DNA from 3 places in the Desulfosarcina ovata subsp. ovata genome. Region 1 is predicted to be linked to each of the others. Evidence: riboswitches for the same ligand, from Rfam matches in the RefSeq annotation. Region 1 holds a riboswitch; each other region holds the start of a gene.
The links. A riboswitch is a leader RNA that binds a small molecule or an ion and turns the genes downstream of it on or off. The one in region 1 is predicted to bind cobalamin.
Positions count from the first base shown of each region.

Region 2: another riboswitch for cobalamin. It lies ahead of trpD (anthranilate phosphoribosyltransferase); the one in region 1 lies ahead of GN112_RS31515 (TonB-dependent receptor).
Region 3: another riboswitch for cobalamin. It lies ahead of cbiM (cobalt transporter CbiM); the one in region 1 lies ahead of GN112_RS31515 (TonB-dependent receptor).

Region 1 covers NZ_AP021879.1:7,195,196-7,205,934, reverse strand. The annotation lists gene GN112_RS31545 (Lrp/AsnC ligand binding domain-containing protein) at 1-223, opposite strand, end outside; gene GN112_RS31540 (metallophosphoesterase family protein) at 198-815, opposite strand; gene GN112_RS31535 (alpha/beta hydrolase) at 926-1,732, shown strand; gene GN112_RS31530 (hypothetical protein) at 1,810-1,998, opposite strand; gene GN112_RS31525 (hypothetical protein) at 2,594-3,193, opposite strand; gene GN112_RS31520 (hypothetical protein) at 3,361-4,197, opposite strand; cobalamin riboswitch at 4,845-5,021, shown strand; gene GN112_RS31515 (TonB-dependent receptor) at 5,174-7,291, shown strand; gene GN112_RS31510 (hypothetical protein) at 7,263-7,526, opposite strand; gene GN112_RS31505 (ISAzo13-like element transposase-related protein) at 7,486-8,178, opposite strand; gene GN112_RS31500 (hypothetical protein) at 8,204-8,419, shown strand; gene GN112_RS31495 (hypothetical protein) at 8,416-10,739, shown strand, end outside.
Region 2 covers NZ_AP021879.1:3,726,998-3,737,736, reverse strand. The annotation lists gene GN112_RS16555 (ribonuclease H-like domain-containing protein) at 1-584, shown strand, start outside; gene GN112_RS33990 (mechanosensitive ion channel family protein) at 805-3,111, shown strand; gene GN112_RS16545 (alcohol dehydrogenase catalytic domain-containing protein) at 3,128-4,186, opposite strand; gene GN112_RS16540 (hypothetical protein) at 4,212-4,412, opposite strand; gene trpD (anthranilate phosphoribosyltransferase) at 4,423-5,535, opposite strand; cobalamin riboswitch at 5,722-5,935, opposite strand; gene GN112_RS16530 (class I SAM-dependent methyltransferase) at 5,977-6,897, opposite strand; gene GN112_RS16525 (hypothetical protein) at 7,041-7,190, opposite strand; gene GN112_RS16520 (Hsp20/alpha crystallin family protein) at 7,309-7,758, opposite strand; gene GN112_RS16515 (30S ribosomal protein S1) at 8,017-9,486, shown strand; gene trxB (thioredoxin-disulfide reductase) at 9,489-10,469, shown strand; gene GN112_RS16505 (acyloxyacyl hydrolase) at 10,466-10,739, shown strand, end outside.
Region 3 covers NZ_AP021879.1:3,188,896-3,199,634, reverse strand. The annotation lists gene cbiQ (cobalt ECF transporter T component CbiQ) at 1-706, opposite strand, end outside; gene GN112_RS14150 (NikL family nickel/cobalt ECF transporter subunit) at 726-1,376, opposite strand; gene cbiM (cobalt transporter CbiM) at 1,387-2,016, opposite strand; cobalamin riboswitch at 2,137-2,344, opposite strand; cobalamin riboswitch at 2,479-2,688, shown strand; gene GN112_RS14140 (TonB-dependent receptor plug domain-containing protein) at 3,123-4,976, shown strand; gene GN112_RS14135 (PepSY domain-containing protein) at 5,088-6,548, shown strand; gene cobN (cobaltochelatase subunit CobN) at 6,535-10,365, opposite strand; gene GN112_RS14125 (energy-coupling factor ABC transporter permease) at 10,541-10,684, opposite strand.

The DNA of each region.
Region 1 (10,739 bases):
TGACCAGCCGGTCGGCGGGCATGTGTTCTTTCAGTTTGAACTGGCTGTCAAAGTCGTGGTACCGCCCGACGCTGCCCACGATCTTGTCCATGGGCACGCGGCAAATGCCCCGGTCAATGTGGTCAAAGGCGCCTTCGCACTCCTGGTTTTCACGAAAACACTTGGCTTCGCTATCGCGGCTGCCGTGAAGCCAGTTCTTAATCAGATCCGTCAGGTTGCGCATGGGTCAGCTCCAGAAGGTGATAGCCAAAGGTGTTGATCACCTGGGTGTTGCCCACCCGGGTCCGTCGCTGCTCCGTTGCGGCAAAATGGGAATGAATGTGACCATGAATGAAATAGCGTGGTTTGAACCGGGAAATCAATTTCAGAAAGCTCTTGAAACCGCGGTGACATCGGTCTTCCGCATCATTGATGTGTCTGGGGGGAGCATGAGTAGCCACAATATCCACCCCGCCGCCAAACCACAGTCCCGGCAGCATCCGCCAGATCATCTGTCGCATCTGAAACTCCCGGTACTGCACCGGGCCCCCGTTGTACCAGCGCGATCCCTCCAACCCCATGATGCGTACCCCTTTGAAGTCGATCCGACGCTGGTGAAGGTTCCGACAACCGGTGGGCGGTGCGTTTTGATAACGGATGTCGTGATTGCCCCTGACGTAATAGAGCGGAACATCCAGACGCTGACGGATGGCCGCCAGATACTCAGGTGGCAGGTCGCCGCAGCCCAACACCAAATCGACATCCTTAAACGGCCCCACATCAAACCGGCCAGACAGCTCCGCAACCACGATGTCCGAAACCGAGAGTATCTTCATGGGGACTCTTTACCTTTTTCAGATTGCCTTGTAAACGGCCCTTGACGGAATCGGACCGGCCTGCAGATAATAGGGACATTGCCTTCCACTCGTTAATTAAGGAGAAACGCATGTCGCCTACGCCCACTGCCGACTACCGTGCCCTGGACCGGCCCGAGGTCCTTGCTTCTCTCTTCCATCCCCGCAAGGTGGCCGGTCCGGTCGATGGGGGACAGCGCTTTCATGAAGTGCGGATTCCGGTAGCGGCCGAAATCGGCATCGGCGCGCGTTTTTACATGGCCGGCAACAGCGGCCCCGTGATTCTCTTTTTTCACGGCAACGGCGAGATCGTTTCCGATTACGATGACATTGCGCCGATGTTCAACCGCCTGGGCATCCATTTCATCGCCGTGGATTACCGGGGCTACGGCTGTTCCGATGGCCACCCGACGGTATCTGCCATGATGGCCGATTGCCGGCCGGTGTTTGATTACGTCTGTAACTGGCTGAAAGACAATGGAGTGAACGGCCCACTGATCGTTATGGGACGATCACTGGGCAGTGCATCGGCTCTTGAACTGGCCGCCACCGGCGACGAGCGGATCGACGGTCTGATTGTCGAAAGCGGCTTCGCCTGGGCCGGACCACTGCTGCGGCTTTTGGGAATCGATCCGCAGCGCATTGGTTTTGATGAATCGTCAGGCTTTTCCAACCTGGAAAAAATCCGTGCGTTTACCGGCCCCACCCTGATCATCCACGCCGAGCTCGACCATATCATCCCTTTTGCCGACGGCCTGGCTCTGTTCAATGCCAGTGGCGCAGCGGACAAGACCCTGCTGAAAATTCACAAGGCCAACCACAACGATATTTTCTTACGCGGAATGGATCGATACCTGGAAGCGGTCGGTGCGTTAGCGGACAGAATTACAAACCGGTGAGAGGATGTGTTGGCGTGGTTCAGGCCCGGAAGGCCGGGTCACCCGCCGGACCTGATTGCTTTGAAACTGCCATTCCGTCATGAGACGGTCTCTTTCACCTGAAGCGTTTCCAACTGGTTCAGGGCCGCCTGGCTGACACCGGGATCGGTATCTTTTTCGGCAATCTGTCCCAGCAGTCTGATATCCTTCAGCCGTGCCACGGCTGCTTTACGGACCTCCGGATTGGAATTTTGCCATCTCGGCACAAAAAAATCCGAAAATTTCATCACCCACCTCCTTTTGGCGTCTGTCTGCATCGCAGTTGAATCAAGTTTTGGATATACTCCCGGAGGGCGACCTGCTCCGCCGGGAGCCGGGTAGGCACAGTTTCATAACGATTCGTTTCTGCATGACAAACCATCCTGAAATAATGATGTTTGTCGTTCAGTAATCCGCAGGCGTAAGAGAGGAGCAATCAGTGAAACCACTTTGGAAACAGACGGCTTTTACGAATCCGCACAAAAGCACAATGAAATGAAACATTATTTTAGTCTGCTTTCTCGGCGACTGTCAAGACATGCAAGAAAATTGGCAGGGTGACCGCATTTGAATTGGAATCCGGTTATGCGGTTTCTATAAAGCGCCAGCGAGTTCCCCTTCGCTCCCATGCTAGGCACGGACCGCTGGTTCACTTCCGGTTGCTCTCCAACCCGCCTCACGGCGACGCAGTTTTCATCAGTTACGGGGTCTTGGCCCTGCTCCGACATGGACTTTCACCGTGCTGTTATGGCCTCTTCACAGACGCACAGTCCCCCGGTAAAGCTGGGGGTTTACCAGTTAATAGTAAGATGCTACCCTGCTCAGGCCTTCCAGTCTTGATTGTCAACTAATCTTTATAGCCTTGTATTCGTAAATCGAATCAACTGTTCCATCTTGCTTATCCGTCGCCAGCATACAGCATTCTGCGAATGTCCATCCAGAGGCCACATATGCAAACGAAATTATGTTTTTTGTTTGGCCGACTATTTTTGCCACCGGAGAAGATTCGACCTTGCCTCTTAGCTCCCAATTGCCGCCTAATGTATAATTTGCAAGGCCTTCGGCGCCTTTATATACATGCAGAAATGCAGCCGCGGTTCCATCTTTGCGGGCAAGGATTTGCCATTCACACCCACCATAATTATCGCTGTATACATAAAATGGACTTGTCCTTTTAGGCACAATACCGACAGCTACCCCGCCTTGAATATTTCCGACATACAGGAAGTTACGGGGATTGTTTTTCGACAATCGATAGCATGGGGTTCTTGCCCCTCCTCCTGCGGCCACATAAGTACAATTATACCATGCTGTATATCGATATACTTTATTGCCTGTAAACTGACTGTGTGAACTCTGTTGGGCCCTACTTCCGGGTGTTGATAATAATGATAACAGCCTGTTGATGTAGAGTCCTTTTTTTACTTCTGCTGGCAATGCCATAAGCTTCCTTTCATAGATTGATAATCAAGGTAATTCCCGGCGCCCATCTTGTTTGGTATGTAATATGCGGCCCTGCTCACTCATCCGGTCGTTTTGCGCGTCTTTACCAGCATAGGGTTAGCTAATTTTAAAAAATTAATACCTCCGACGCAAGCGTTGATGAATTTTCAGATTAAGGTTTCTTTATATCTTTTCAGTTCTATTAGAGCCTTAATAGATTCCATCATATGACCACGGATAATACTCCATAACACCATACGTCTATTATCAAGCTGAACACTGGCTTTAATATCCATATCATCCGTCACAGTATCATATATTCTTTTACACATCATTTGCATTTCATTGAAAAATCTATCAACATTTCTAATTGGTTTATCTTCATCCTGCATTTTATCCCGACAATGATGAAGTGTTTCTTTCCATGTAGGAGACTTATCAAGAAGCAGTACGATTTTTTTCAACCATCTGCGGCTGTATTGATCATCTATCATTTGCAGCCAGCTTTCAAGTAAATCAAGGTCTTCCAAAGGACCCGCGAATCCATGAGTTTGAAGCAGTGTTTTAGTGGTATGCCTTAGATTCAATAAATCTTTAAATGGACCCTTGATATTCGCTCGTAAAACAGCTATACGTCCAGCCCCTATGGCTGCATATTGATGAGTGATAGTCAATATAGGTATAAATGGGTCATTTTTCTTTATGCACGCTTTCACTATCTTATTTGAATCAATTCTCTTTTTCAAATCAGACTCATATGCCAATTCCAAATCATTTATGTCTTTCCATAAATAATTATCATCATATTCTGCCATAGGTGTAATGATGTTAGAAAGGACAAAGTCGCTTAGTTCTTTAATCGTAACAAAATCGCCGGCCTTAATATCTATGAAATAATGCAAGTTCAGCGTGATTAAATGTATTTCAGCACGAATTTGCATAAATGGATTATAGTTACTATCATCAAGTGATGTCTCTCTAGATAATCGGATATGTCGGCCCAACCGCTTTTTTCAGCTGGAATGGTCATACGGCACAAACAGCATCTGCCCCTGCTTAAATTCCATAATTCTTCAGCAACTTTTTTACTAATATAACGTTTCAGATTTTCAGATCCCATTTTTATCATTGTTAATTAAGTTAATATTGCAATGGATAGCGTGTTATCCGTCGTCGCGCCAACCATTGAAGCGACGTTACTCCCAACAGACGACGGTGCTGATTCAATGTCGAAGGTCTTTTAGCACGATGCGGGATGATGGATAAAACGGGTTGGACGAAGGCAATTTAGAACATATTTTTGAAATGACTACCATCTTATATGGGGATTGTAAACTGGGGACTGCCTCGCTGCTTCTGGTGCAAGGGCAGAAAAAGGGTTCTTATCGCTTACCGACGCCGGTTTCAAAACAGTGAATGAACTGCATTAATGATACGAACCCCGGTGGCCCATCGGACGAGACGGTTATCTGCCAGATAGTTTAAGAGAAAACTGATTTCAATTCTTCCAAAGTCGCCTCATTGGCTGACCGTTTGCTCCGGTACAGCGCAATACAGGGAAAATAGGGTTGACGAAATGCCTCAAAAACAATAAACGAATACTCACAAAAAAGGCTGGAATCGTAACTAACTGTACTGTTTTCCGGCTATCACAATTTATTTGGATTGCAGTTCCTTCGGGATAAAAAGGGAACCCCGTGCGAATCGGGGGCGGACCCACCGCTGTAACCGGGGACAAAGACGATATCATGCCACTGGATGATTCCGGGAAGGCATCGTTTGCGGATGAACCGGAAGTCAGAAGACCTGCTGTGATCTCAAGTTCTCAACTCAAAGGGGAATGACGGCTGAGAATCGCTTTCGGTACAGATGGGTAACCCGAAGCCAAAAAAAGGGCTTCGGGTTTTTGCGTTTGTGGCGGGCGTGGTTTCCCTGAGTAAGTGCGCAGGCTGATTCTATTTCAATACAAAGGAGACCAACATGTCCATTTTCTGCCGTTTCACCATCACATTCTGTTTCATTTTATCGTTTGCCATCAATGGCCTTGCCGAAGACAACGTGTATCTGATGGATACCATTGTGGTTACCGCCACCCGCTCGGAAGACAATACCTTTGATGTACCGACGCCCATTTCGACAATCGATGAACAACGTCTTCAGGAAACCGCTCCGGCATCGATTGCCGACGCCATTGCCGATATCCCCGGTGTTTCCATGGAAAGTGCCGGTTCCTGGGAAACCAGTCCGGTCATTCGTGGGCTTGGACAAAACAGGGTGCTTGTGCTTTACGACGGCGATCGTGAAACCAACCTGTGGGCAGGTCGAATGCCGTTTACGCCATTTATGGATATGGGTTCGGTTTCCCGGATCGAAGTTGTCAAGGGGCCGGCATCCGCACTTTACGGCACCGATGCCCTGGGGGGTGTCATCAATATCATCACCCGTGAGGTTGAATTTTCCGAAGGGGATCAGTGGCAGATGGAAAACACCATCAAAGGCCGCTATTCCAGTACGGACAATGGTTGGTTCGGGCGCTACGAACTGGCTGCGGGAGGTAAGGGACTGGGTTTCCTGCTGGGCATCTCGGGCCGGGATGTGGAAAATTACACGGATGGAAACGGTGACGAAATCAACAATTCGCAGTTTGAAAACCGCAACCTCGATCTGAAAGCCCGCTATGCCCTGAGCGACAAACAAGGCCTGACGGCGTCCTTGCGAATCAACCAGATCGACGACATGGGGGTACCGCAAAAGGATCCTTCCGCACCCTATTCCCATTTTGATCGTTTTGATACGAATAGCTACAAACTCGGTTATGAAGCCACCGATCTGAGTTTTTTCGAGAATCTCAAAGCCCGAATTTATTATGTTGATCAGGACCGTTCGTTTAAAGGCAGGTTTCCCAGTTCCAGCAGCCCGGTTTATAATCTGAAATCCAACGATATTGAGACGAGCGCAATCGGAGGCTCTTTTCAAGGGCTGATTCCACTCGGCGACCGGCACGGTCTCACCGCCGGATTCGAGGCCGTTCGTGAAGGAACGGATTCGACGGAAACCCAGCTCATTCAACGAAACAGCAATGACAGCCTCGCCAGACGCCTGAAGTTTCAACCGGTACCGGATGCCGAGCGATACCACTATGGTGCCTTTGTTCAGGACGAAATGCACCTGATGCCAAAGCTGACGCTGATCGCGGGCGGCCGGTATGACTATTTTGATGCAAGCGCCAAAGATATCGAGTTTACCGATTCGCGTTACAACGCTTCAGGGGCCCAGACTTCGTCAAGTTCGGAGATCAACGATTTTTCAGACGCAGATGACAGTGCCGCCACCTTTAACATCGGGCTGCTTTATAGGCTGACGGAACATTACCACCTGACGGCCAATGTCGGCAGCGGATTTCGTGCGCCGGACATCTTCGAACGATTTTCGACTCGCGGTGGCGGGAGCCAGATTTTAATCGGTGATCCAGATCTGGACCCGGAATATTCCTACAATTACGATGTCGGGATGAAAGTTCGTTATTCCCGTTTTCAGGGATCTTTCAACCTGTTCTACACTCGGGTCGACGATTACATCGATACGGTTTTACAGGACACCTCCTTTATTTCCGACATTCCCACATATAAATATGTCAATGTTCAGGATGCCGAACTTTATGGTTTTGACGGTGAGGCCCAGTTCGCTTTTACCGACAGCTTCAGCGTTTTTGGAACCATCTCGAGTGTCGTGGGTAAAGATCGCGACAGCGGGGACCGTCTCAATAATATTCCACCCTTGAACGGCACGTTGGGTGTTCGATGGGAAAGTCATCTGTACGACACCATGCGGTATTGGATCGAGCTTTCCGGAGACCTTTATGCACGCCAGAATCATCCGGCCCCCGACGAAGACAAAACTCCCGGTTATGCCGTATTCAATCTGCGGACGGGCCTGGATATTCCCACCGTCTGGTCGGCGATACACGACATGCAGCTCACGCTCAATATCGAGAATATTCTGGACAAATATTATCTGTCCCATTTGCGCAAGGACGACATGGATTTTATCCCCGAACCCGGCATCAATATCATTGCTGCCGTGCAGTTCGGTTTTTAAGTTGCCGATCATCGGCAGTCGCAATCAAAATGTTGCCGACAGCGTTCAGGTGAAAAAAAACACCGTCAAAGGGCGCTTTTTGATTGATCCTGAAATTTTGTTCAAGGTCGATCCGCCCACGCTGTTTATCTGTGAAAGCGGGTTGAGTTCGTCCGCCAGGATCTGAAAAAACCGGCTTAGGATCGGGGATGAAATTAATTGAACGTAATTGCGCCGGGCTTGTGTTCGTCTTCAAGGCGCATCAAGGGTTGCATACCGGGAGTTTCCCTATCCACAAGCTTGTTTCCGTTCCAATGCTGTTCCAAGATTCCCCAACATCGCTCCACAGGGTTATATTTGCTGTGGTATGGCGGGTAATAAAGAATTTGTACGGGCTTTGCGATGTAGTCAGTGAAATCCATCATTCGTTTGAGAAACTGAGTTCGCTGCCCATTGCTCTCCGGGCCGTTATCAGCCTTAATCTGAAGGAGGGAAATGCTATCGCGTTCCTCGGCAGGTATGTGGTTCCACCATTCATATAGGCTGTCTAAGATAAAATCGCTTGTCTTGAAGGAACTTCCAAAGATGATGTTCAACTGTCCGCTGTCTTCATCCAATACACCAAACGGCGTATATTTTTCCTTACAACCCATGTCGTGGTCGGCAGCCTGATTATCGCCACGTGTTTTACCTCCGCGGCTATATTCTCCGATTTTCACGGTGGCCTTGCAGTCAATGCTTATTCGCTTGCTCTCTCCTTCGTCAAACTGTTGTCCGTCCTTTTCTTTGATATTGTTGAAAATAGCGTCTGTTTGCGGTTTTTTTAAAGGTTTGGCTTTCTCTACCAGACGCAAACGAAAGCCGTTTCGGTTGACTATATTTGCCATGGTTCTGGGTGATGGGAACATTTCCTAGGGGTCTAACCATTTTCTAATGGATGGTAAACAAAGGGCTAATCAGCAGCCTTTAGGGTTCGTCATGATTAAACTTGGAGTTTTAGGATTCCGGCAAGAAAGAATTCCACCAAATGGCGGAGGAAATACCAATGAACAACTGCCCGACGGATATCGCCATGTTGTCAGCCTCCCTGCTGTGCATTGCTGCCAGTGTATGGATGACCTTCTTCTTTTAGATAAGAGAGAACAATGATCCCACTGGCCGGCCAGCCCCTCCCGTTGGAAGCGCCCCAACCACCCGTCAATCCGGCGGCCAACCGGTTTAAACTGATTCATCTGCTGGAAATCGACACGGCAACCCCGGACGGGCTGGCCCGGAGCCTTCCTTTCACGCCGTACGACACCACCGCCGGTGCCGAAAACGAATACCAGACCGCTGTTCTGGGCGATCGCGAGCAGGTGGATCTGGCCTGCGAGATCGAAGCCTCCGGCTTTTTCCGCAACCTTAAAAAGCGAGCCCGGCGGGGAGACACCCCGCAGTTTCGGATTACCGCCCTGGAACGTTTTCTGGAAAGCAATCATGACCGGGTCTGGGAGAACAGTTGGGTGCGTCTGCCCGTTGATGCACTGACCCCCTATGCCCGACAGGTCTTCGCGGAAGACCTGCAGGCCGACAAGCGCCGCAAAGACAGTCCCCAGCGCAGCGATGCCTGCCAGTTTTCCATCACCATGGCCGGCTGCGAATATCTGCGCATCCCCATCAGCTACCTGCTGAAACTGGCCCTGGCCGATGCCGTGGGCCACCCGTCCGTGCACGCCACCATCCGCGACGCCGGCCAGGCGGCCATGAACCATTTTCTCTCGGACAATACGTCGCCGGAAACCTTCTCCTTCCATCCGGTATGCGCCGACGGGCAGGCCGGACCGGGTGACGCCCTGGCCCGGGAAACCTCCCTGCGCTTTTTGTTCTCGCAGCTTTTGATCCAGTATGCCAATCGGCAGTTCGGCCTCATCGACAGCGGCCAGCGGGCAACCCTCTATTTCGCCCCCCACCCGCCCCTACGCCAGAAACGCCTCAACGCGCTCATCTCGGACAGCTTCTACCGATCACTCTTCATGAGCCCCTGCCTGTCCGGCTGGAACGACGGAGAGGCCAAGCACCGCTACATGCACCTGTGCCACACAGTGCTCTCACGCAGCCAGCTCAACGCGGTGATCAAGCTGCGCGAGGCAGGCATCGTCGCCAACAACCTGGTGGTCCTGCCCAGCACCTCAAACATCAGCCTGGCCAACAACGGCACCCACATCAGCCTGGGCAGCCGCCGGCTGACGGGCTGTATGCAGGATCCCGGTTCCGGCTTCGGTCCTGCGGAAGAGAAGCATTACGGCGACCTGGCCATCAAGATCATCGAGCATTTCCTGCCGCTGTTCGTGGGCACCTTTTCGGCAGCGCCCTACCGAATCGATTTCATGGATTTCCATCCCGAGCGGGTTCTGGGATTCCTGCCCCACGAACTGGACTTCACCCACCTGAGAATGCTCTGGCGGCGCTGGAAAAAAAAGGCCCACATGAAAATCCTGGGCCGCTGCATCACGCCCTTCGGCCCGGAATGGCTGGATCGTACCCTGGCGCGCGGGTTTGGTCTCAAGGGCGATTTCGTTCCCGATTTCCGGCTGATCGACTATCTGGTAGCCCTGATGGCCACCGACGAAAGCCCCGCCCTGGACGGCTGCCTGGGAAACGAAACGCGCCTGAAACAGGACCTGGGCGACATGGGCGTGTTCGACCCGTGCATGCCGCTGTACATGCTCTACCGGGCACGCTGCTTCCAGACCATGGGCTTCAGCGGATTCGAAGGCCGCCACTACAGTCTTTTCGAAAACCTCCAGCGCGACATGGCACCGGCGGCAAACCTGCAGATGCTGGTCACCAGCCTGGCCTACAAGTATATTTTCACCGGTGCCGTCACCCACGCCGACATTCCCGACCACCCGTTCATTGAAAGCGAGCGGCGCCAGATCTTCTTCGGTACGGCGGCCGGGATTCCCACTTTCTATGTGCGCACGGATACGCCCAACCACCTGCTGGCACGCATGGTACGAAAAACCGCCAACATCCGCAACAGCCGTCGCTATGCCGGATATACCCGGGTACGGATGGTCGATTTCCGGCAGATGCTGGTCAAATTGCTGCACCAGGATGCCCCGGAACTGATCGAAGCGGGCGGCCTGGGGCCCACCCTTGCGGACCTGGCCCGTCGCACGGCGGGAAAGGGTTGCCATACGGCAGCCGGCCGGTTGACGCGGCGGATCTGCGACAATGCCGGTGCCGCAGCCCCCATGGCCCTGTCCAGTGATGAATTCAACAGCGCCGCAGAGAAGTTCTACCGCGAAGATCTGAAAAAAGAGCAGATCGAACAGGCATTGGACGTGTGGACCGAGCAGGTCCGTCACCTCGACGGAATGTCCACCTGGCGCCGGGGGATTTACAATCAGGCCCTTTTTTCGGTCCTTGGGGGAAAAGATGCAGCCACCGAGATCCGCAACCGTCGATCCGCCGTGGTGAACGAGGC
Region 2 (10,739 bases), 3.5 Mb from region 1:
AGACCACGGGACTGGAGGCGGATTGCACGATTTCCACGATTGCCGTGTACGACGGGTCGGCGATGACCACTTACGTGAACGGGCAGAACCTGGACGATTTTGCCGATGACATTCAGCGTTACAAGCTGCTGGTGACTTACAACGGTAAGTGCTTCGACGTGCCGGTGATCGAGCGGGTGCTGGGCTGCCGGCTGGACCATGCCCACATCGATTTGCGCTATGTGCTGGCCGGACTCGGATTCAAGGGCGGGCTGAAACGTTGCGAAACCCAGATGGGCCTGTCGCGCGGGGATTTGGCAGACGTTGACGGGCTTTTTGCGGTGGTGCTTTGGAACGTCTACCTGCGCAACAATGACGAGCGTGCCCTGGAGACGCTGCTGGCGTATAACCTGCAGGATGTTATCAACCTGGAGATGATAATGGTCAGCGCTTACAACCTGGCCCTCGGACGATCCCCCATGGCCGGCGCAACAAAGCTGCCCATACCCCGGATTCCGCGGAATCCCCACCGGGTTGACCGGCCCACCGTCTCCCGCTACCAGGGGGAGGTCACTTTTCTGCGTTCCCTGCAGCCGAAGTGGTGATGATGACCAGCAACGATCCCCACACCATTTGTCTTCAGACGAGCCAAAAATGAAAAAATGTTTTTGCGTAAATTGCCATCCCGCTCGCTCCGTTTTGCGTTACCCCTGCCGGGTTGGATGGATACTGATTGTTTTAACCCTGCTATGGATGTGCATTTCTCCATGCACGGTTAATGCAGAGCCCCTTTCCGAACCGGATAAAAGCGCCGAGGATCGTGCATTGGCTTCCCCTTCAGGGTTTGCGGAACTGATTCCCAAGGCCGCGGATCTGAGCCAGCGCCTGGCGCAGATGAAGCGCCAGATTGCCGATATCACTGTGCCCGGGGCGGATGCGCCCGAATTTGTTCGTCTGGAAAACCGGCTTGACGCCCTGTCCCGGGAACTGGTCGCGCTGAAACAGGCCGTCGGCCTGAATTACGAGCGCCTGGTGCGTTTTCGCCAGTCGGTGGAAGTCGTGAACGAGGCCTTGTCGGCCCATCGGCAGCCGCTTCTGGCAGGACTGCGCAAACTCGATCTCTGGCATGGCCAATGGCAGGAAGATCAGGCATACTGGACGATGTGGAAAACCGCTGCCGGTACCGCCATGACCCTGCCGTTGGTTGCCCAGACATTTAAACGGGCCATGCAAACCATCGACAATGCACTTTCCATTGTCATGGTACAGATGAAGCACTTGATGACGGTTCAAAAACGGGTCTTTGATATCCAAACGGGCATCAACACCATACTGGTCGATGTGGAACCGATGATCCGGGGGGCCCGCGGTGAATTCCTGCAGGATTTTTCCCCACCGATGTATGCTTCCGCCTTCTATCAACGGGTAAACGCCTGGCTGTTTTTTGACATCATTGCCGGCGTCAAACGCCTTCTCGTTTTTCAGAAGGATTATTTCTCCAGAATCGCGTGGGCGATAGGCCTGCAGGTGGTGCTTCTCGTGGTTGTTGCCGTTGGCATCCGCCGATCGGGCGTGATTCTTGAAGGCATCGATGCGCTGCGCTTCATGCGCCGCAACCCCTATGCGGTGGGGAGCCTGATTTCCGCCATCGCTCTCTGGAACGCATACCAGCCCATGCCCGTTGCGTGGGAACTGGTGTTGACGGCGATGATCCTGTTCACCACCGCGCGCCTGGTGGGAAGTATTACCGCCGTCCGCCGCCGGGTGATGATGATGTATCTTTTGGCCGCCGTTTTGCTGGTCACCCGCATCTTCATCGGCATCGGACTGCCCATGCCGCTTTTCCGGCTCTACCTGCTGGCCACCACCATTGGCGTCGGCAGCCTTTGCATCCGGTTTATCCTGCGCCCCGTCACGGCCAGACGGACACGCGGATACACGGCATTGTTAACCCTGGCCTCCCTGGCCTGCCTGGCGATCGCCATATTTGAGATCACCGGTTACAGTGCGCTCTCCCGGCATATTTTTCAGTCATCAATGGCGACCATTTTCATTGTTGTGCTGGCCCGGCTGATCATGCTGCTGATTCGCGGACTCCTGGAATCGGCATTCCGCAGCCCGGCCGTCCAGCAAATTCCCTTTCTTCCGGCGCATACGACAAAGATCATCGATCGTATCACCAAAGGGTTCAGCCTGATTGTTTTGCTTTTCTGTGTGGGGGTGGTGCTTCAGACCTGGCGGGTCTTCACCAGCCCGGTGGAGCCGATTTCCCGGCTTCTGGCGTTTGGCGTGACCGTTGGCCAAAACCGGATTACCATTGGGCTGGTACTGGCCGCAGGCGCCTGCCTGTACGGCGCCCTGCTGTCGTCCCGCCTGATTCAGATGTTTTTGATGCGTGATGTGTTTGCGCGCAAAAAACTGGATCCGGGCATCGGTCTTTCCATCTCCCGCCTGCTTCACTACACCATTGTGCTGGTGGGGGTCATGCTTGCCCTGGCCACTCTCGGGTTCGAACTGACCAATCTGACCATCATCGCCTCGGCGCTCAGTGTCGGCATCGGCTTCGGCCTCCAGACCATCGTGAACAATTTTGTCTGCGGACTGATCCTGCTTTTCGAGCGTCCGGTCAAGGTCGGTGACATCATTCAGCTGGGCAACCAGTGGGCCACGATCCGTGACATCGGTTTGCGGGCAACCATTATCCAGACCTTCGACCGTTCCGACATCGTCGTGCCCAACAGTGATCTGATTACCAACCAGCTGACCAACTGGACCCTGGATGATCGCAACATGCGCATCATTCTTACCGTTGGCGTGGCTTACGGATCGGACGTGCCCCTGGTGCTGAAAACCCTGAAGCACTGCACCGCGGAAAACCCACGGATTCTCAATGATCCGTCGCCGCTGATCTATTTTATGGATTTCGGGGACAGTTCATTGAATTTTCAGATCCGCGTCTGGATCGATGACATCGATTACATGAACGATGTGCGCAGCGAGTTGAATCAGGCCATCGACCGCCGTTTCCGCGAACTGGGCGTCGAGGTCCCCTTTCCCCAGCGGGATCTGCACCTGCGCAGTGTGGCCCCAGCAGCGGCGCCGGTTCTGGACTCCGTCCGGGGGGACCCCTGAATCCGATCACTGCGGATCATTTTCGCTGGAACAGGCGGTTCGCATCGGTCTTGCCGGCAACGGCGGCCTCGGTTTTCGGTGGGGGCGGGGCGGCGCTGCGTCGGCCGGTCTTGCCGGTAAAATCCAAAATGACCTTGAACCCATCGCCGGCCAGCACGCGGGGCAGCTGCCGGCTGAGCTGTTCCGGCGGGACGATGGCCTCGACCAGATGCTCCAAGGCCGGCTGGTGACGGGCGATCAGCCCCAATGCGGCCACCATATTCTGCCGGGTCAGGCCGTAGGCGCCGAATAGGGCTGCTTCGCGGTAGTGCAGCAGGTTGATCAGGTTGCTTTCAATGGTCTGGTTTTTTTTCAGACCGCTGAAAAAGGAGAGGCGGCCGCCCTTGGCCAGCTTGGTGACCGCCTGGCTGAAGGCGATGGGGTCGGGGCAGGCGTTGATCGCCGCATCGAATTCGCTCTCGTGGGTTTCCCGCAGGGCGGTGATCTGCGTGGCACCCAGAAATGCACCGGCCCTGGCGATTTTCCGGGCGTTTTTTTCAATTACCAGGGGGATTGCGCCTTGTGTCTTTGCTACCAGGGCGGCAATCAGGCCGACGGTGCCGCCACCGAAGACCACCACCCGTTCTCCCGGCTGTAGGTTGAGCGCCGTCAGGGCGTTGTGGACACAGCCCACCGGTTCGGCGAAACAGGCCTGGTGCGGGGTGATCGTGTCCGGTACCGGAATCAGGCTCTCGGTGGGGGCCAGCAGGGTCCGGCTGAAGCCGCCATCAAAATGAAAACCCATGATCTGCATGGATTCGCAGAGATTCTCGCGGCCGCTGGTGCAGTACCGGCAGCGGCCGCAGATCCGGCCAGGCCAGACGGTAAACCGTTGGCCATGCTCGTCCTCGGCCAGCACTTCGTGGCCGGGAACCCGGGGAAAGATCAGATCGCGGTGGCCCTCATGCCACATTTTGGCATCGGTCCGGCAGATGCCGCAGTAGCGCACGGCGAGCCGGGTCATGCCGCTCTCGACGGCCGGTTGGTCCGCCGGCTGAGTCTCGATTTGCTCCAGGCCGGTCAGCACGATTTTCATGGTTGAATTTCCCTTTCCCATGGTTTCAAAGCGGTGTTTCCGTCAGGGTCAGTCGAAAGATGACGGCTTCGGGAAATCCGTGCGCCCGGGCCGCTGCCAGATGGACCTTGACGGTTTCCAGCATTGCCATGGGAAAAACGCTGGCTTTGTCCAGCCCCACGGCCGTGCAATCGTCGTCCTTGACGCGCAGATATCGGCTGCCGGTTTTGATGACGAGCAGTTCCATGGCGGTTCTCCTAATTGATGGCGTTTTGCAGCCGACGCAGCCTGGCCAGTCCCTCCTCCGGTTGCCGGTTCTGGGTGGTGACCCAGTTTTCCAGGGTGGCGTATGCGTTGCCGCTGTCGATGGTGGCGCCGGCCAGGGCCATGCCGGTGGGGATGGTGTCCACCTTGCCGGCGACCTTCAGAATCAGGGCCGTGTTGAGTTCCAGGGCCTGTCGGCGGGTGCTGGTGCCGTTTTCCTGCCCCCGGATCAGGGCCACGAAGCGCCTGGATTCCCGCGCCAGATCCTTCTCCGGTGCCAGGTCGGCCGGGTTGTGATCGGCCAGGCCCAGTTCGGACGGCTGCAGGCGAAACGTGTCGACGGTGCCATCCTCGCCCAGCTGCGCACACCAGGTGGTGCCGCAGACCGACGCCTCGTCCATGCCCTTGTTGGTGCCGTCTACCGCCCCGTGGAACACCAGGGCCTGCTGGTAGCCGATGGCTTTCATGACCCGGACCACCGGGTCGATCATTTCCCGGGCGTAGACACCGCGAATACCAAACCGGGGCATGGCCGGGTTGGCCAGGGAGGCGGCGATGTTCAGGGTCGAGCCGAAATGGATCTGGGAGAGAATGCGGCCCAGGGCCATGGGGTGAATGGTCGGGCTCATGCCATTGAACAGGCCGATGCCGGCATCCTTGATGCTGCGGGCCACCAGGTCGGCATCGCAGGCCACATCCACGCCCAGCGCTTCGGCCATATCCACCGTGCCGCAGACGGAGGTGATTGCCCGGGCGCCGTGGCGGGCCATGGGCACGCCGGCTGCCGCGGCCACGATGGCGGCGGCGGTGCTGATATTGAAGGTCTTGTAGCTGTCCATACCGGTGCCGCTGTTCTCGACGACGGGCATGCCCGTATCGGGGGTCACCTTGACCGTGTCCAGGTCGAAAATGGCCTCCCAGGCGCCGGCGACTTCCGCTTCGGTCTCGCCCTTGGCGCGCAGGGCCGCCAGAAATGCCCCCTGCTGCATGGCCGTAGTGTTGTCATTCAGGATAACGGTGAAGGCTTCGCGGGCCTCGTCGCGGGTGAGGTCCGTCTTGTCGATGAGGCGGGTGATCAATGCGCCGAAGGTTTTGTCCGTACTCATGGTCGGTTAACTCCGTGATATGGAAATATCGGATGGGCCGGACAGGAGGCAGGATATTGCGATATACGGCGCTGCACAATAAAAAAACCGCGGCAGCCGATGCCAGTATCCTTTCGCCTGAACGACCAGACGAAAACGATACGGACAGCTTCCAGCGGTATCCGTTTCCGGCAGGCATCGATGATGCCGCCGGGCAGTGCACAGGCAGGCTTTCTGGCTTACGGGCGTCGAGCGTTTCCCTACTGGCCGCGCCTTCCCGTCGACACCCGGTCGGCAGTGGCGTTTTTGCGGCGGTCGTTCCCGATTACAGCAACGGCTGGTATGCGATGGGCTCTCACCATCTTTCCTTTTAACGGGCGTTCGAAGCGCCGGCGCCCGCACCTGTCAGTTACGATTTTCTTACCCCGAAAGCAGGGCGCTTGTCAATTTTTCCGTGTCCGCTTACACCGTGATGCGCCAGCAGCGATGGATGGTCTTGCGCTTGTTCCGGTAGTCTTCCGGGATGGTCTGGGCCGTGATTTCTTCTACTGCAGCGGCCTTGATCCGGTCCATGCAAAGGGTGAAATCCTGGTGGTTGGTGGAGAAGAAGAGCGTGGCCTTGGGCCGCATCAGGTCGATCACCGCCGAAAGGAGGCGGGGATGGTCGCGTGCGATGTCGAAGGATTCGTTGCGCACTTTGGTGGTGGAATAGGAGGGGGGATCCACCACGGCAAGATCGAACTGTTTTCCCTCCCGGTGTGCTTTTTTCAGATAGTCGAAGGTGTGGGCATGGACCAGCCGATTGTTTTTCGGATCGATTTCGTTCAGCTTCAGATTCTCCCCGGCCCACTGGATGACACTCTCCGAGCGGTCCACGGAGACGGTGCTGCGGGCGCCGCCTTTGGCCGCGTAGCAGGAAAACGACGCCGTATAACAGTACAGATTGAGAAAATCCTTGCCTGCGGCCATCTGGCGAACCATCTGCCGGGTGTCGCGATGGTCGGAAAAAAGGCCCGTATCCACATAGTCGTACGGATTGACCAGAAATTTGAAATCCCGTTCGTGCAGAACGATCTTTTTATCCGTATAGTCGATGCGTTCGTAGCGTTTGCCCTCCTGGCGGCCGGCCCAGCGCTGTTTCAGGTGCAGCCGTTCGGCGGGCACGTTCAGGGTGTCGGCCACTGCCCGGCCCATCAGGAGCAGCCATTCGGGTACCGACTGGCGCCGCATGTACTCGCCGATCACCAGGTGGCCGCCGTACCAGTCCACCACGGCACGAATTTCAGGAATGTCCCAGTCGTAGAGGCGGAACACATCGATCTGCTGCCGTGAGAACCGTTTGGAAAGGTGCTTGAAACGCTTCTTGACGCGGTTGGCCAGCATTGCTGCCTGCCGATGGAAATGTTCGGAAATTCTGGGAGTATCATTCATGGTTGGGGTAAAATCGAAAACTCCAATAAAACGCCCCGTGGACGAGTTTTTCCGTCGCCGGGGCGTGGGTTGTTTTTTCAGTGCACCGTTTCAGGTCAGGCAGACCCGCATATGTTGCAGTTGGTCAGGCAGCGTTCATATTTTGCGTCACGATCACGGGTGGGTTCGCTGGAACTGGACCAGTACTGCATGATGCACTGGCTGATGCATTCTTTTTCGTTGGGTACGATATTTCTATTTTTCATGGTGCCGCTCCATTTGTAGGATTTCCAGATGGGGCTTTATGCAAAGCCGGGCCGTCCGAATAACCAAACAATAAGCACGAACCATGAAATTTGAATACCGATCGCCGAATAAATCCATTTACTCGATATCCACAGAAATCTGTCTGGGCGGATCGGCCGCAGGTCGGGGCATTTCGATGATCAGGACGCCGTTTTTGAACGTTGCCTTGATATCTGCGGGCGCGATCATGGCATGCAGGCTGAAGGTCCGGTAAAATTTACCGCAGATGCGTTCACGGCGATAATAGTTGGTCGTCTGGCATTCCGGATCCTCGGACCGCTTACCGCTGATGGTCATGACGTTGTTCTTGACCTCCACGGTGACATCTTCCTTTTTCACACCGGGCAGGTCGACGGCAACGAAAAAGCCGCTGTCGTTTTCATAGATATCGGTATGGGGCGTCCAGGCACAGGAGGGTAGCGTTTCGCCGTCAGCCAGCTGTTGGGGGAACGAATCTTCAAAAAGTTTGTTAATACGATCCTGAAGGGTGGCGATATCGCCAAACGGGTCCCACTTGATGATGGCCATGACGTTCCTCGCGATTTGGGTGGATGGGCGCCAGCCGGATCGTTTGCGACCGGCGCCGGCCGGTTTGGGGCCTCGCGGTCGATGGGCAATGGCTGGTGTTGAGAAAAGCATAGCCATCCGGAGATGCTTGTCAAGCCCCGATGCGCCGGGGGCGGTATGGCCGGCGGCGCAAGAATTCGCCATAAGCGACAATTGGCTTGCAAAAGCGGTTAAATTTTGGTGAAGTTGCCCCACATTTTATGAACTGGGAGAACAATCATGAACGACGATTTTGAAAACGCATCACCGGAACCGGAAGTGGACGCGGAAGAGAGTTTTGCCGAACTGTTTGAATCCTACAGCACCGGCATGAATGAAAACATTCAGGTGGGCGACCGGATCCGGGGGCGCATTATCTCCATTGGTGGCAGCAACGTGTTTGTCGACACGGGCACCAAGGTTGACGGGGTGGTGGAAAAAAACGAGCTGCTTGACGACGACGGGCAGCTGTCCGTTGCCGAGGGCGACGAGTTGGATCTGTATGTGGTCGCCGCCGACGAAAGTGAAATCCGCCTCTCCAAAGCCATTTCCGGGATCGGCGGGCTCAATATGCTCAAGGACGCCTGGACCGAGCGCATTCCGGTGGAGGGCAAGGTGGTCGCCGCGATCAAGGGTGGGTTTCATGTGGAGATGATCAAGCGGCGGGCCTTTTGCCCCATCAGCCAGATGGACGTTGCCTATGTGGAAGACCCCAGTGTTTATGTGGGGCAGACATTGACCTTCCTGATCAAGCGGTTTGAGGAGTCGGGGCGCAATATCGTCGTTTCGCGGCGGGAGATCCTGCAAAAGGAGCTGGACGAAAGTCGCAAGGCGTTCATGGCCGAACTGCAGCCCGATGCTCTGCTGGAAGGCAGCGTGGTGCGGATCGTCCCCTTTGGCGCCTTCGTGAGCCTGGCCCCCGGCGTGGAAGGACTGGTGCACATCAGTGAGCTGAGTTGGTCCCGGCTGGATACCCCCGATCAGGCGGTCACGGTGGGCGATCGACTGCAGGTCAAGGTGCTGGGCATCAAAGCCGGGGAGAAGCCGGGAACCCAGAAGATCGCGCTTTCGGTGAAGCAGGCCATGGGCGATCCCTGGGCCGACGCCCAGCAGCGTGTTCCGGTGGGGGCCAAGATGCTGGGCAAAGTGACCCGATGCGCCAATTTCGGTGCTTTTGTGGAACTTTTCCCCGGCATTGAAGGGTTGGTTCACATCAGCGAGATGAGTTACACCCGCCGGGTGATGCGTCCCGAAGAGATTGTCTCCCCCGGGGACGAAATCATGGTGATGGTCAAGGCGTTCGACCTTGACCGCAAGCGGATTTCACTTAGTATAAAGGATGCGGAAGGCGATCCCTGGGCCGATGTCCAGGAAACGTTCAAACCGGGTAAGACCGTGCAGGGGCGGGTCGAGAAGAAAGAAGGATTCGGTATCTTCGTGAACCTGGCACCGGGTATTACCGGTCTTTTGCCCAAATCGAAAATCGCCGCATCGGACAATGCGGCGCAAATTGAGGCCCTTAAACCGGGTGCGGCGATCACCGTAACCGTTGACAGCATTAACGTGGCGGAACGCAAAATTTCTCTCGGTGCCGGTGGCGGCACCGACGACCAGGGATGGCAGGAATTTTCCGGTGGATCGTCGGATACCTTGGGGTCGCTGGGGGATCAGTTGAAGGAAGCCCTTTCCCGGAAGAAAAACGGAGGTTGATCATGGCAGGTAGTGATGAACTTTACGATCTGGTCATTATCGGCGGGGGGCCCGGCGGCCTCTCCGCAGCCATTTACGCCATGCGGGCGGCGTTGAAAACCGCACTGGTGGAAAAGGGGGTCACCGGCGGGCAGGTGACCATGAGCGACGAGGTGGAGAACTACCCCGGTTTTGTCCATATCAGTGGCGCCGAACTCTCCATGAAGTTCACCCAGCACGCCCAATCCTACGATTTGGATATGATTTCCCAGGAAGTCACGGCATTGGACCCGGGTCTGGACCATCACACGGTTCGGCTGGCCAATGGTGACACCCTCAAGACTCACGCCGTCATCCTGGCCACGGGCGGCAGCCCACGGAAACTCGATGTGATTGGCGAACGGGAACTATACGGCAAGGGGGTTTCTTACTGTGCCACTTGCGACGGGTTCTTTTTCAGGGGCAAAACCGTAGTCGTCATCGGCGGCGGTGACAGTGCCGCCGAAGAGGCCCTGTATCTGGCCAAACTGTGTAAAAAAGTCTACATCGCCCATCGGCGGGATGAACTGCGGGCGAGCAAGATTCTGCAGCAGCGGATTTTCAACGATTGCAACATCGAAATGCTCTGGAATACCGTGGTGACGGAAATCAAGGCCGGTGCCGACGGTGTGGAACAGGTTGGCCTCAAGGATACCGTTACCGCCGACACCCGCGAGTTGGATGTGGATGGCGTGTTTATTTTCATCGGTTTCAATCCCAACAACGAACTGGTCCCGGCCGGCACCCGCATGAACGCCGACGGCATGGTGGTGACCGATGAGAAATGCGAAACCCGGACACCGGGGATTTACGTGATCGGGGATTTGCGTGAAAAATTCGCCCGTCAGATCGTGCTTTCGGCTGCCGACGGCTGTACGGCCGCACTGGCTGCGGCCCACTATGTGGAAGCCAAAACATCCATGCTGGCCGATACCTGCGAACTACCCCCGGACGCCGCTTCGTGAATCGGCGCGGGCGGGGAAAACGGGTTGCAGGCGCCCTTGCCGGATTCCTCTGGGGGGTTTTTCTGATATTCATGCCGATTGACGAGGCCATGGGCATGGACGGGCCAGGGCTGCCAGCGCTCATCAGATCGGTCCGTTTCGGTGTTGCCGCCCACGATATCGACGGCCTGTGGAGCGGGCGGTCCAAAGAAAGTGGCCCGGACATCTGTGTGGAGGCGACCTTCAATTACCGACTGTTCTCACTTTTGGCTGCCGATGCGTTTCCCAATC
Region 3 (10,739 bases), 4.0 Mb from region 1:
GACAACCCGACCAGATCCGGTCCGTCCGGGAAAAAGAGAATTGATGAATACAATAGAACTTTCCTTTGAATCCCCGGCACAGCATGGACTGGTAGACCCGATCCGCCCTTGCCAGGGCGCGGACCAGCAGCATGCCGAACAGATAGGCATAGGTCTTATAGGTATGTATATTGGATTTAGGGACAAACCCCCTGATCCGGATGGCCGTGCTCAGTCGTTGGTATTCCTGTTCCAGCACGAATACATAGCGATAGGCAATCAGCATCAGATAGACGATTTTCTGCGGCATGTGGAGCCGGTTCAATCCATGCCCCAGGGTGGCAATGGACATCGTGGCGACCAGGGCAATGAAAATCATGAGAATCGAATTGGATTTGAGGGTGATGCGGGCCGCCAGGAGCAGACCTTCCCGGGTGCATGCCACCGGTCCCAGAAAAAACGCGGTGGTTCCCTCGAAGGTAACGGGAAGCACCAAGAAAAGCACAATGTTGAAAATATTGATGACGGTCAGCCGCTTGGCGACTTCCATCCGGGGAAGCCGGGAGATCCACACTAAGATGACGGACAGAGCCAGTCCGCTGACCAGGGTGGGAAACTTCAGGGACAGCGCCAAAAGGAATGAAAACAGCGTGGCAAAAACAATCCGCAACCGTGGATCGAGCCGGTGGAGCAGAGAGACTCCCTGAGCAAAGGATTCACTCAACATAGGCGTCTTTACCCGTGATTCAGGCTTTTTTTCGCCGCCGATAATTGAAATAGGTCCCAATGCCCACCAGACCGAAGATATAACCAATGCCGCCGGCGATATCCTTAACGTTTGGCCCGGTATTCTCTTTTACCGAGAGTTTGCGGATAATGGGACGTAGCTTATTATCCAGGGACTTTTCCACGATGGCCTGAATTCCCTGTGCGCTAAGACCTGAAACCATTTGCGAATCAGCTGGTGCGGTTCTATCCGCTTCGGTTGACGGCAACGCCGCCGAGGCGGCAGGCGTATCCTTTGCTGGGAAGGCGGCTGCCACCTCCTCCAGAGGGATAAGGATCTTAGCCTGATGTCCCATGCCGGCCTTTACTTTAATGTGCAGGGCGCTTTTTTGGGGAATTGTAAATGAACAGATTCCCTCATCATCGGTGGTAGTGGAAAGAAGCAGGGTGCCCGCGTCGTCCAAAACAAGGACTTCGGCATTGTGGGGAATGTCTCCGTTGCCAAAAGCCGCCTCAAGAACAACCGTATCCCCCTCCACCCATCCGCTGGCGAGAAACTTGTGGGCCAGTGCGGGACCCGTTGCGGCCAGAATGAAAATAATGGTTGGCAAAACTGTCCGGATGAGACATCTGTTTGCCTGGTGTAGCACTTTTTTTTTGTTTCGTTTCATAACGTTCTCCTTATTGGACAGTGCTTTCCCCGGGGCTTGTTGAAAAACCAGGCAGTGAATCGGGTTTGACCTTTTTGAGAAATCCAATACAGAATGCAGTGATAATGCCCTCGATGATCATTACGGGAAGGTGGGCCGTCACCACCAGGGCGGCGACTTCAAAAAAGCTCTCCTCCGTAAAAAGCAGGGAAAGTGCGACCATGAGTGACGTCAGAAGCACCGAAAGTGCCCCGCAGGCAAAGGCCCCGACAACGGCGAGTCCGGTGTCCTTCTGCACCAGCCGACCGAACAGGTAGTAGCACAACACGGCCGGACCGGCCACATTCAGGGTGTTTACCCCAAGAACGGTAATCCCCCCGAACTGAAAAAGCATGGCTTGCAGGGCCAGCCCCACGAGGATGGCCGCAAAGGCCCCCCATCCAAGCATCAGCCCCACAATACCGTTGAGCAACAGGTGGACGCTGGACGGGCCGATGGGAACGTGGATCAGGGAGGCCAAGAAAAAGGTTGCCGACAGGATCCCCGCCTGGGCAACGTGCTCATAGTCCATTTTTTTTAATCCGATGGCGGTGCCTGCCACTGTGAGGACGCCGCTGCCGATGAGAACCGGTGCTGAAATAACACCTTCTGATATGTGCATGATACATACTCCTTGTTTGCTCCAAAAAAAATCCCCGCACCTGTTAGGGCACGGGGATACCGTTTTTTATCCCGGACCGATCGACTCTATTGGGGTAAAACACCATCCTCCACGTTGGGTTTTACCGATTCATCAAAGGCGGGTCTTCTGGTTTCATCCGGCTCCTGGCGGCCTTCCCGTCCATGAAAAACGGAACAGTGGCGTATTGGCCAGCAGCGTCGTTTCCGGCATGCGGTGGAAACATGGATGTCACAGCGGCGGGTCCACTCCCGATTTACACGGGATTCCCCATTAAGTCCTGGCGGACACCTTTAATTGAGAGAACAATGATTCCTATTCGAGAATTTAAAGGATTGTCAATAGAATTCTTAATGTAACCCCATCTCACAGATCTGCCAGCGCTGCCAAATACCCTCTAACGTTGACATGCAAACAAATTCCTGGTACGGCGGTATGATTTTAGAAAAGAGAAGAGGATCAGGTGCGAGTCCACTTGCTGTTGAGAACTATGCAAGGGGGATTGCCAAGAGGGAACCCCGTGAAAGTCGGGGACGGACCCGCCGCTGTAACCGGGGACGAAAGCTGCACATTGCCACTGACCGACAGGTCGGGAAGGCGCAGCCGGTAGGAAGATCCGGGAGTCAGAATACCTGCCTGAACCCGAAGAGGGTCGACCACGAGGACGACGTCGAACCTAAGTACTATCTGTGGATGTAAAAGGGAGATCCCGGATCGATTTTTGCGGTCCGGGTTTTTTTTTATCATGACCGCTAATACACGCAGTATTCCGGCTTTCGGCATTCTGGCCCTCAGCGGGGTTTCTGGATGTGAAGCGGTCATATCCGGGGATATTACGGGATAAAGCGTATCAAGTTCGATAGTGATAGCTATAAATCCAGCCGGCGAGTCGCTCCTCTTGCGAGTCGCTCCTCTTGGAAGACAGCAACGAGTTGAACCAATAAAAGAATGAAGGAGGAGTTACTATGGTTGGAAACACGCGATCGATGAAATTCATGTTACGACTTTTTTTGTACGGCACTCTTGTTCTTGTTATGATGCCTGCCTGTTTGGCCCTATCTTTTTCGGAGACGCAAGAGCTCGAAGAAATGGTTGTCGAGGGGAGGAAAATAGAGGAACGCCTGTCGGGCGAACTGGAGGAGTTCGGTCACAAGGTGGAAATCGTCACCGGTGAAGAGATAACCGCCGGAGGATATGCTGATGTCAACCAGATATTGGAAAGCCTGGTGCCGGGTCTCTATGTATCTTCAAAAAGCGGTCGCGGTGACTATATGCGTATGAGTATGAACGGAGGGGACACCAAGCGGGTGATTTTCCTGATCGACGGCGTCCGGATCAACAACCGGCTTTACGGGAGGGGCTATCTGGACACCCTTTCCGTGAAGATGATCGACAGGATTGAGGTGTTAAAGACCGGTGAGGGGCTGTATTACGGCACAGACGGCACATCAGGCGTGATCAACATCATCACCAAACCGGTCACCAAAGAACGACATGGAAGCCTGGGGGCCGGATATGGGAGTTATGATGCCGCCGAAGCCCATGGGTACCTCTCGGAAACCATCAACGAAAACGGGTTTCTGATTTACGGATCCTACGATGCATGGGAGGGGTATCAGACTTTTTGTGACGAAGATTACGATCATATCGAAGGGGCTGCCCGAAAAGATCGCGGTTACATAAGAAATAGCCTGTTGGCCAAGTACGAGAGAAACGTCGATTGGGGAAACGGGGCGGTCTTGCGGGGTTCAATCCTGCGAAACGAAGCGGAAGCCGATTTCATGAGAGTCGACGAAGACAAGGCGGTAAACGATCGGACCGAATATGTGGGTATTCTAAAATGGGATCACGATATTGCAGAAGATTTATCCTACTACGTTAAAGCCTATTATCACGAGTGGTGGACCGAATACACCCGGCAAGAACTCGACGGCACGTTTGTTTACAACGAAGCCTTGTGGGGATATGAAGATTGGGGTGTCAATCTGATGGGAAGCTGGTTCTTTCTCGAAGAAAACGAGCTGTTGCTGGGCTTTGATTACCAGAATTACTGGGGAAAAGACGAGGTTGTTGTCATCAAGGGTGATCACGAGGAAGTATACGCCGGTTTTTTTGCCCTTCGCCCGCACTTCAATTTTATTCCCGACCTGAAAATGTCCCTTGGCGGCCGTTATAATCAGACGGGAGGAAGCGACAGCTTTGTATGGAATGCAAGTGCGCGATCACCGATTTTCGGGCCGTTTTTCGCGAGAGCTGTAGTGGGTACGAATTTCCGGCTGGCCAACGCCTATGAGCTTTATGCCGACGAAGATTATGCCATCGGCAATCCGGACTTGGATCCCGAAGAAAGCTTAAATGTCGAAGCGGGGCTCGGGGCTACCTTCGGCCTTTTTACGGCTGCAGTTGATTACTACTATTCAGAAATCACAGACATGATTGCCGTGGGTGACGACCTGGTTTTCGAGAATACCGATGGTGAAACGGATTTGGAGAGTTGGGCAATCAGCCTTTCATCGCAACCCTATAAAGGTTTCAGTTTCGTTCTAAGCGCGGTTTACACGGATGCGACCAACAAAGATGACGATGTTCAATTGACCCATATCCCCGAATCCTTCTACAAAGGATTGCTGCGCTACTGGCATCCCTCCCGCCGGTTCGGCGGGGATCTTTCCGTTCGCTATATTGGCGACGTTTACGGCACCGACTACCCGGAATTCGGGGCCGTCAATTACGGGAAGTACTGGGTCACGGACATCTCGGGCTTTGTCCGTTTCGGAAACGATCTGGCCCATACGCTGACCCTTCGCGTGGATAACCTTTTCGACAAAGATTATACCACATATGGGTACGGGAGAACCACCGGTTCGGATGGTGAACCCTTTATTTATGAATACCAGGGCACTCCGCTGGCGCTGATGCTCAGCTACACATATGATTTTTAGATCGATTCAGTAATAATTGACTCGACGTTACAACCTTTGAGTTGGCAGACCCGGCGTGCAGGCCGAAAGGACTGCACGCCAGTTTGACGTTTTATTGCCAAAGGGATGTGTATGCTTCGCAAAGCACATAAAATCCTGGGACTTACAACCGGTCCGCTGATGATCCTATGGTTTCTGTCCGGAATTGTGATGATGTATGTCGATCATCCGAGGTTTCACCGAACCTCACGGGATCGACTGCCCCGGACTGCACCTTTGATTGCTGACACGATTGCCATCGATTTTCGGGAAGCATGGGCGAAAACCGGTTTGTCCGAACCTCCGATAGAGGCCCGGCTCAATATGCTTATTGACAGGCCGGCCTATTTTTTTCGTACGAAAGAAAGCCGTCGGAACGTCGTTTATGCTGACGACGGTTCGATATTGGATACTATTTCGCCCGAGTCTGCCATAAAATCCGCATCCCACTATTTAGGCAAAACGATCGATGTCGCCGAGATTCGCTCTTTGAACGGCGTGGATCAGTGGACCGTCGGTACGGCCACTGGTGTCTGGTACCGGCCCTTGTACAAATTGTGCTGCCGGGATGAGGATGCCACCTGGGTGTATGTGTCGAAGACCAGTGGAGAAGTCTGCCAGGTCGTCACAAAACAAGAACGCGGCCTGGTTTGGTTGGGATCGATTCCACACTGGCTGTATTTCACAGTTCTGCGCAAACATCTGGAACTATGGCGGCAGGTAATTATCTGGCTTTCAGCGATAGCTACACTGGCGGTGCTGCTGGGGTTGTGGATCGGGGTTGCTGGCTTCCGCTGGAAAGGATATGGACGTCGCCGTTACAAAAGATCCAGCCTGTTTATCGGGATCAGAAAATGGCACCATTACCTGGGATTGGTCTTTGGCCTGACGACGCTGCTGTGGGTGTTTTCAGGCATGATGTCCCTGTCTCCATTTAACTGGCACAGTAACACGGCACCAAAGAGTGAGGAAACCTTGGCGTTATCAGGCGGGGACATCGATCCAACCCGGTTCGCATTGCATCCAGCCAAAGCCTTGAACACAAGTCAGGCGCACGATATCGTTCGTCAAATGGATCTGTTGTACTTCAGGGGAACAACCTATTATCGGTGCTGGACATCACCATCCGAATCGTTCCTGATTCGGGCCGATGCGTCTGGACATTCCCCCATCGCCTGTTTTTCCCTGGAAGATATCTTGGCTGCATCACAGGGGCTCGTGACGGGGCATCAACCGATCGACCATCGTATCTTGACTACATACGACCGCTATTACGTTGACAAGAAACGACAACTGCGGCTCCCGGTGGTGAGGCTCACATTCGACGACCCGGCGCATACCCTGTTCTATATCGACATGCACGACGGCACCATCGCCAGACGGTATGATGCTTCCGCACGGCTCAATCGATGGCTTTACCGATTCCCACACTGTCTGGATATTCCGTTCTTATTGCGGCACCGTCTTATGCGGGATGGACTGATGTTGTTTTTTCTATCCGGTGGAGCTGGGTTGGTAATAACCGGTCTTTACTCACCGATTAGCGATCAGTAACCTCCTCGATCTCCCCCTCCGCATCCAGATACGCATCGCGCAAGGCTTCCAGGGTATCCTCATCGGCGTTCCACATGCCACGGCCGGCAGCTTCCAGCAGCTTGTCGATGATGTTGTGCAGGGCGTGGGGGTTGACCTTTTTCATCCAGGCGGCCATTTCCGGGTTCAGGGGTACTTTTTCGGCGAACCGCCGGTACATGTGGTCATCCACCACGTCGGCGGTGGCGTCCCAGCCGATGATGATATCCATGGCCTTGGAGATATCACCGGCCCCCTTGTAGCCGTGGCGCTTGAGACCTTCCAGCCATTTGGGATTGAGCAGGCGGGCGCGGAAGATGTGCCGGGTCTCCTCGGTGGTGGTGCGGACGACCACCTGATCGGGATCCGCGCTGTCGCCGGCCAGGGATAGGGGCCGCCGGCCCTGAACCGCATGCACGGCGGTGACCAGGCCGCCGTGGTAGTTGTAAAAATCGGTGCAGGCCAGCATGTCCTTTTCACGGGTGTCCTCGTTCTTGACCGTGACCGACATGCGCCCCAGGGTCCGCCGGAAAACGGATTCGGCCGGCTGACCAAAGGTGTCCCGGCCATAGGCGTAAGACGACCAGCGGATATACATCTCACCCAGATCGTCGGTGGTTTTCCACTGCTTGGACTCCACCAGTTGAGCCACGCCGGCGCCATAGCTGCCCGGCGGCGACCCGAAGATGCGGAAGGTGGCCTGGCGGAAGGCGGCGGTCTCATCCAGGCCGTCGGCGGTGAGATCCGCGACGTCCCGGATGACATGCCGGCGGATGAAATTATGCTCCGGTTTTTCCTCCAGGGCCGCCACCATTTGAACGGCGGTATCGATCAAATCCACCAGCAGGGGAAAGGCGTCGCGGAAGATGCCGGAAATGCGCGGCGTCACGTCGATGCGCGGCCGACCCAATTCCGCCGCGGGAATGATTTCCACACCGCGCACATTGCCCGATCCCTTCTGCCATACCGGACGCACACCCAGCAGGTAGAGAATTTCGGCCACATCGTCGCCTTTTGAACGCATGGTGGGGCTGGCCCACAGGATCAGCCCCACATTGTCGGGATAGCGGTCATGCTCCTCCCGGTACTTGTCGATCAGGGCATCGGCGAGCCGTTTGCCGGTCTCCCAGGCCGCCTTTGTCGGAATCTTCTGGGGGTCGACGGAGTAGAAGTTGCGGCCCGTGGGCAAAATATGGGCCTGGCCCCGGCTGGGCGCGCCCGACGGGCCGGGCGGCACGAAGCGACCTGCCAGGGCATCCAGGCAGGCGGTCTGCTCGCCAGATGTCTGCTCCACGCGGGGCAGGAGGTCATCGCGGATGAAGGCCAACGCGTCCGTAATATCGGGGGTGGCTTTGCCCAGGTGGCGCTGCTGAACGGTTGTCACCACGTCCGGATCATGGCTGCCGGCCAGCAGATCGGCCACCAGGGCTTCACACAGATGGTGCGCCCTGTCCAAAAGCTGGGCGCCCGTGGCGCCGGAGGCGGTATCGATGACCCGGCCACGGTGTTGGGTGAGAAAATCCGCGTCATGGCCCAGGGCGGCGGCAACGGCCCGGCGCAGGGGCGGCACCTCGCCGTTGGCCAGGCGGGTCATCTGCACCAGGGTGCGAACCAGGGGCTGCCCGACCGGTGCCCGGCCAAGGATATGCAGGCCGTCGGCAATGGCCGTGTCGGCAATTTCGCCCAGGTAATGGTGCAATGTTTCCAGAAACGTCTCCATGTCGCCCAAGGCGGTGGTTTGATCAAGATTCAACTCGCCGGTGATTTCCGCTTTTTCGGCCGCTTCCCAGATCATCGGGGCGAGCAGATCGAGTTTGCCCTGATCCTGGATCCTGGCCGCCTGATATTCCGACAGCAGGTTTTCCACTTCTGCCAGATCTTCGTAAAGCCCGGCGTTGGTCAACGGCGGGGGCAGGTGATCAATGATGCAGGCGTAAGACCGGCGTTTGGCCTGGGTGCCTTCGCCGGGATCGTTGATGATGTAAGGGTAGATGTTGGGCAGATCACCGATGGCCAGATCCGGGTAGCAGGTCGCGGACAGGCCCACGGCTTTTCCCGGCAGCCACTCCAGGCTGCCGTGCTTGCCCACGTGAATCACGGCATCGGCGCCGAAGGTCTCCGTGATCCAGCGGTAGTGGGCCAGGTAGTGGTGGGGCGGCGACAGGTGCGGATCGTGATAGAGTTTGTCCAGTTGCTCGAAATATCCCCGGGGCGGCTGGATGGTGAGAAACACATGGCCGTTGATCAGCCCGGGGAAGAAAAGGCGCCCGTCGTGGACGAACAGATCGCCGGGTATGGGCTGCCAATCGTGGGTCATCTTCTCGCGTACCGTTTGGGGCAGCTTTTCATGCCAGCCGGTGTATGTCCCGGGGCCGGCCGAGGCCCGGGCACGCGTGGCCATCTGGTCCATGGGCAGCCAGCGCCGGTCACAGGTCATGCCGGCCAAAAGATGGTGGGCCAGGGCGTCGCCATCGGGGTAGTCGGTGTCGACACGGTATCCCTGTTTTTTCATGGCGCCGAGCAGATCCACCACGCTGGCAAAGGAGTCCAGTCCCGCGGCGCAACCGATGCGGTCATTGCGCGGCGGGTAGTGGTGGAACACAATGGCGACCTTTTTCTCGGCGTTGGGTTTGCGCCTTAAGCGTGCCCAGTTCAGCGATAGACGCACCATCCGGGCCATGCGTTCGGGAATGGCGACGTATTTGTTGACCGCCGCGCCGGTCAGGGGGTCGATGTCCACACACTGTTTGGAGGCCACCGGCACGTTGATGATCACCCCGTCCAACTCGGGCTGGGCCACGCTGATGGTGATATCCACATTGTTGAGGCCCTGGTCGCTGGCCTCCCATTCGGCAATACTGCGACCCGTTGAGATCGCCTGGATGACCGGTACGTTCAGACGCGCCAGTAAGCCTTTGTATTCCGGTGCCGCTGTCTGCAAACTGAACATCACCGGATTGACGAGCACATCGATGACCGGCCGGCCATCGTTCATGAAAAAGTGCTTGACCACGTAATCGGGCCCCTGGTTGCCCAGTACCGTGTCCTTGAAACGCATGTGAAAGACGCAGATCACGTTGGCCCCCTGGGATTCCACCTCCCGGACCATGGCATCGATATGCGCTTTGTTGTTGCTGGTCCAGAAATTCTGGTAAAACCAGATGCCCACGGTGGGTTTGGCAGGGTCCAGGGCCGATCGGTAAGCGTCGGCATCACAGATATGGCCGTGGTCCGGATGATACAACCCCTCGTAGGGCGGCTGACGGGGCGCCGTGACCGCAACACTACCGCCGCATGCCCGCCGGTAGAGAAAGCGCAGCAGGTTGCCCAGGTTGTCGACTCCGCCATAACGGTAGTAACGGCTCAGGGTTTGCCAGGCATCATCGTCATGGCCGTCGGAATGCTTCTGAACCAAAGTCAGGGTGTCCGGATTGCTGCCGGTGGGCTGGATATGCAGGTAGGGAAGGGGGCGTTTTTGATCACGCCGATCGGAAAGAGCTTCGGTCAGTGCCTCCCAGGCCGGGCAGGAGTGACTCCCGGCCATGAGGGTGATGATCACGGCATCGGCCGCCAGGGCCCGGCGCACGAATTCAGCCTGACGTTCCGGGTTGTTCTCGAGCTGGGTGCGCGTGCGGGCGAATATGTCAAGCGCGGCGACATTTTCGACAAACAGCCTGGCGGCTTCGCTCAGGTTGGGGATTTCATTGGAGGTGACACTGAAGTAGACGAGTTTCAATGGGGGGCTATCTTTCTTCCGATTTTGGTTTTTCAATTCCACATAGCACTTTTCTCGATTCATTGGTTTCTCCTTGGACATGGTTGCGACCAAGGCGATAAAAACCATGAGAATGGCATTGGATTTGAGGGTGATCTGGGCCGCCAGGAGCAGACCTTCCCGGGTGCATGCCAAAGGCCCCAGAAAAAACGCGATGGTTCCCTATAAGGTAATGGGCAGCACCAGAAAAAGCACGATGTTAAACCGGTTTGACTTTTTTGAAAAATCCAACACAAAATGCAGTGATAATGCCCTCGATGATCATCACGGGAAGATGGGCGGTCACCACCAGGACGGCGACTTCAAAAAAGCTCTCTCCTAACGATGACAACTGAACGGCCATACTCGCCGAGCTCTCCGCCTTTCGCGATCCCTTGGTAAAGCCGGACCTGGCATCC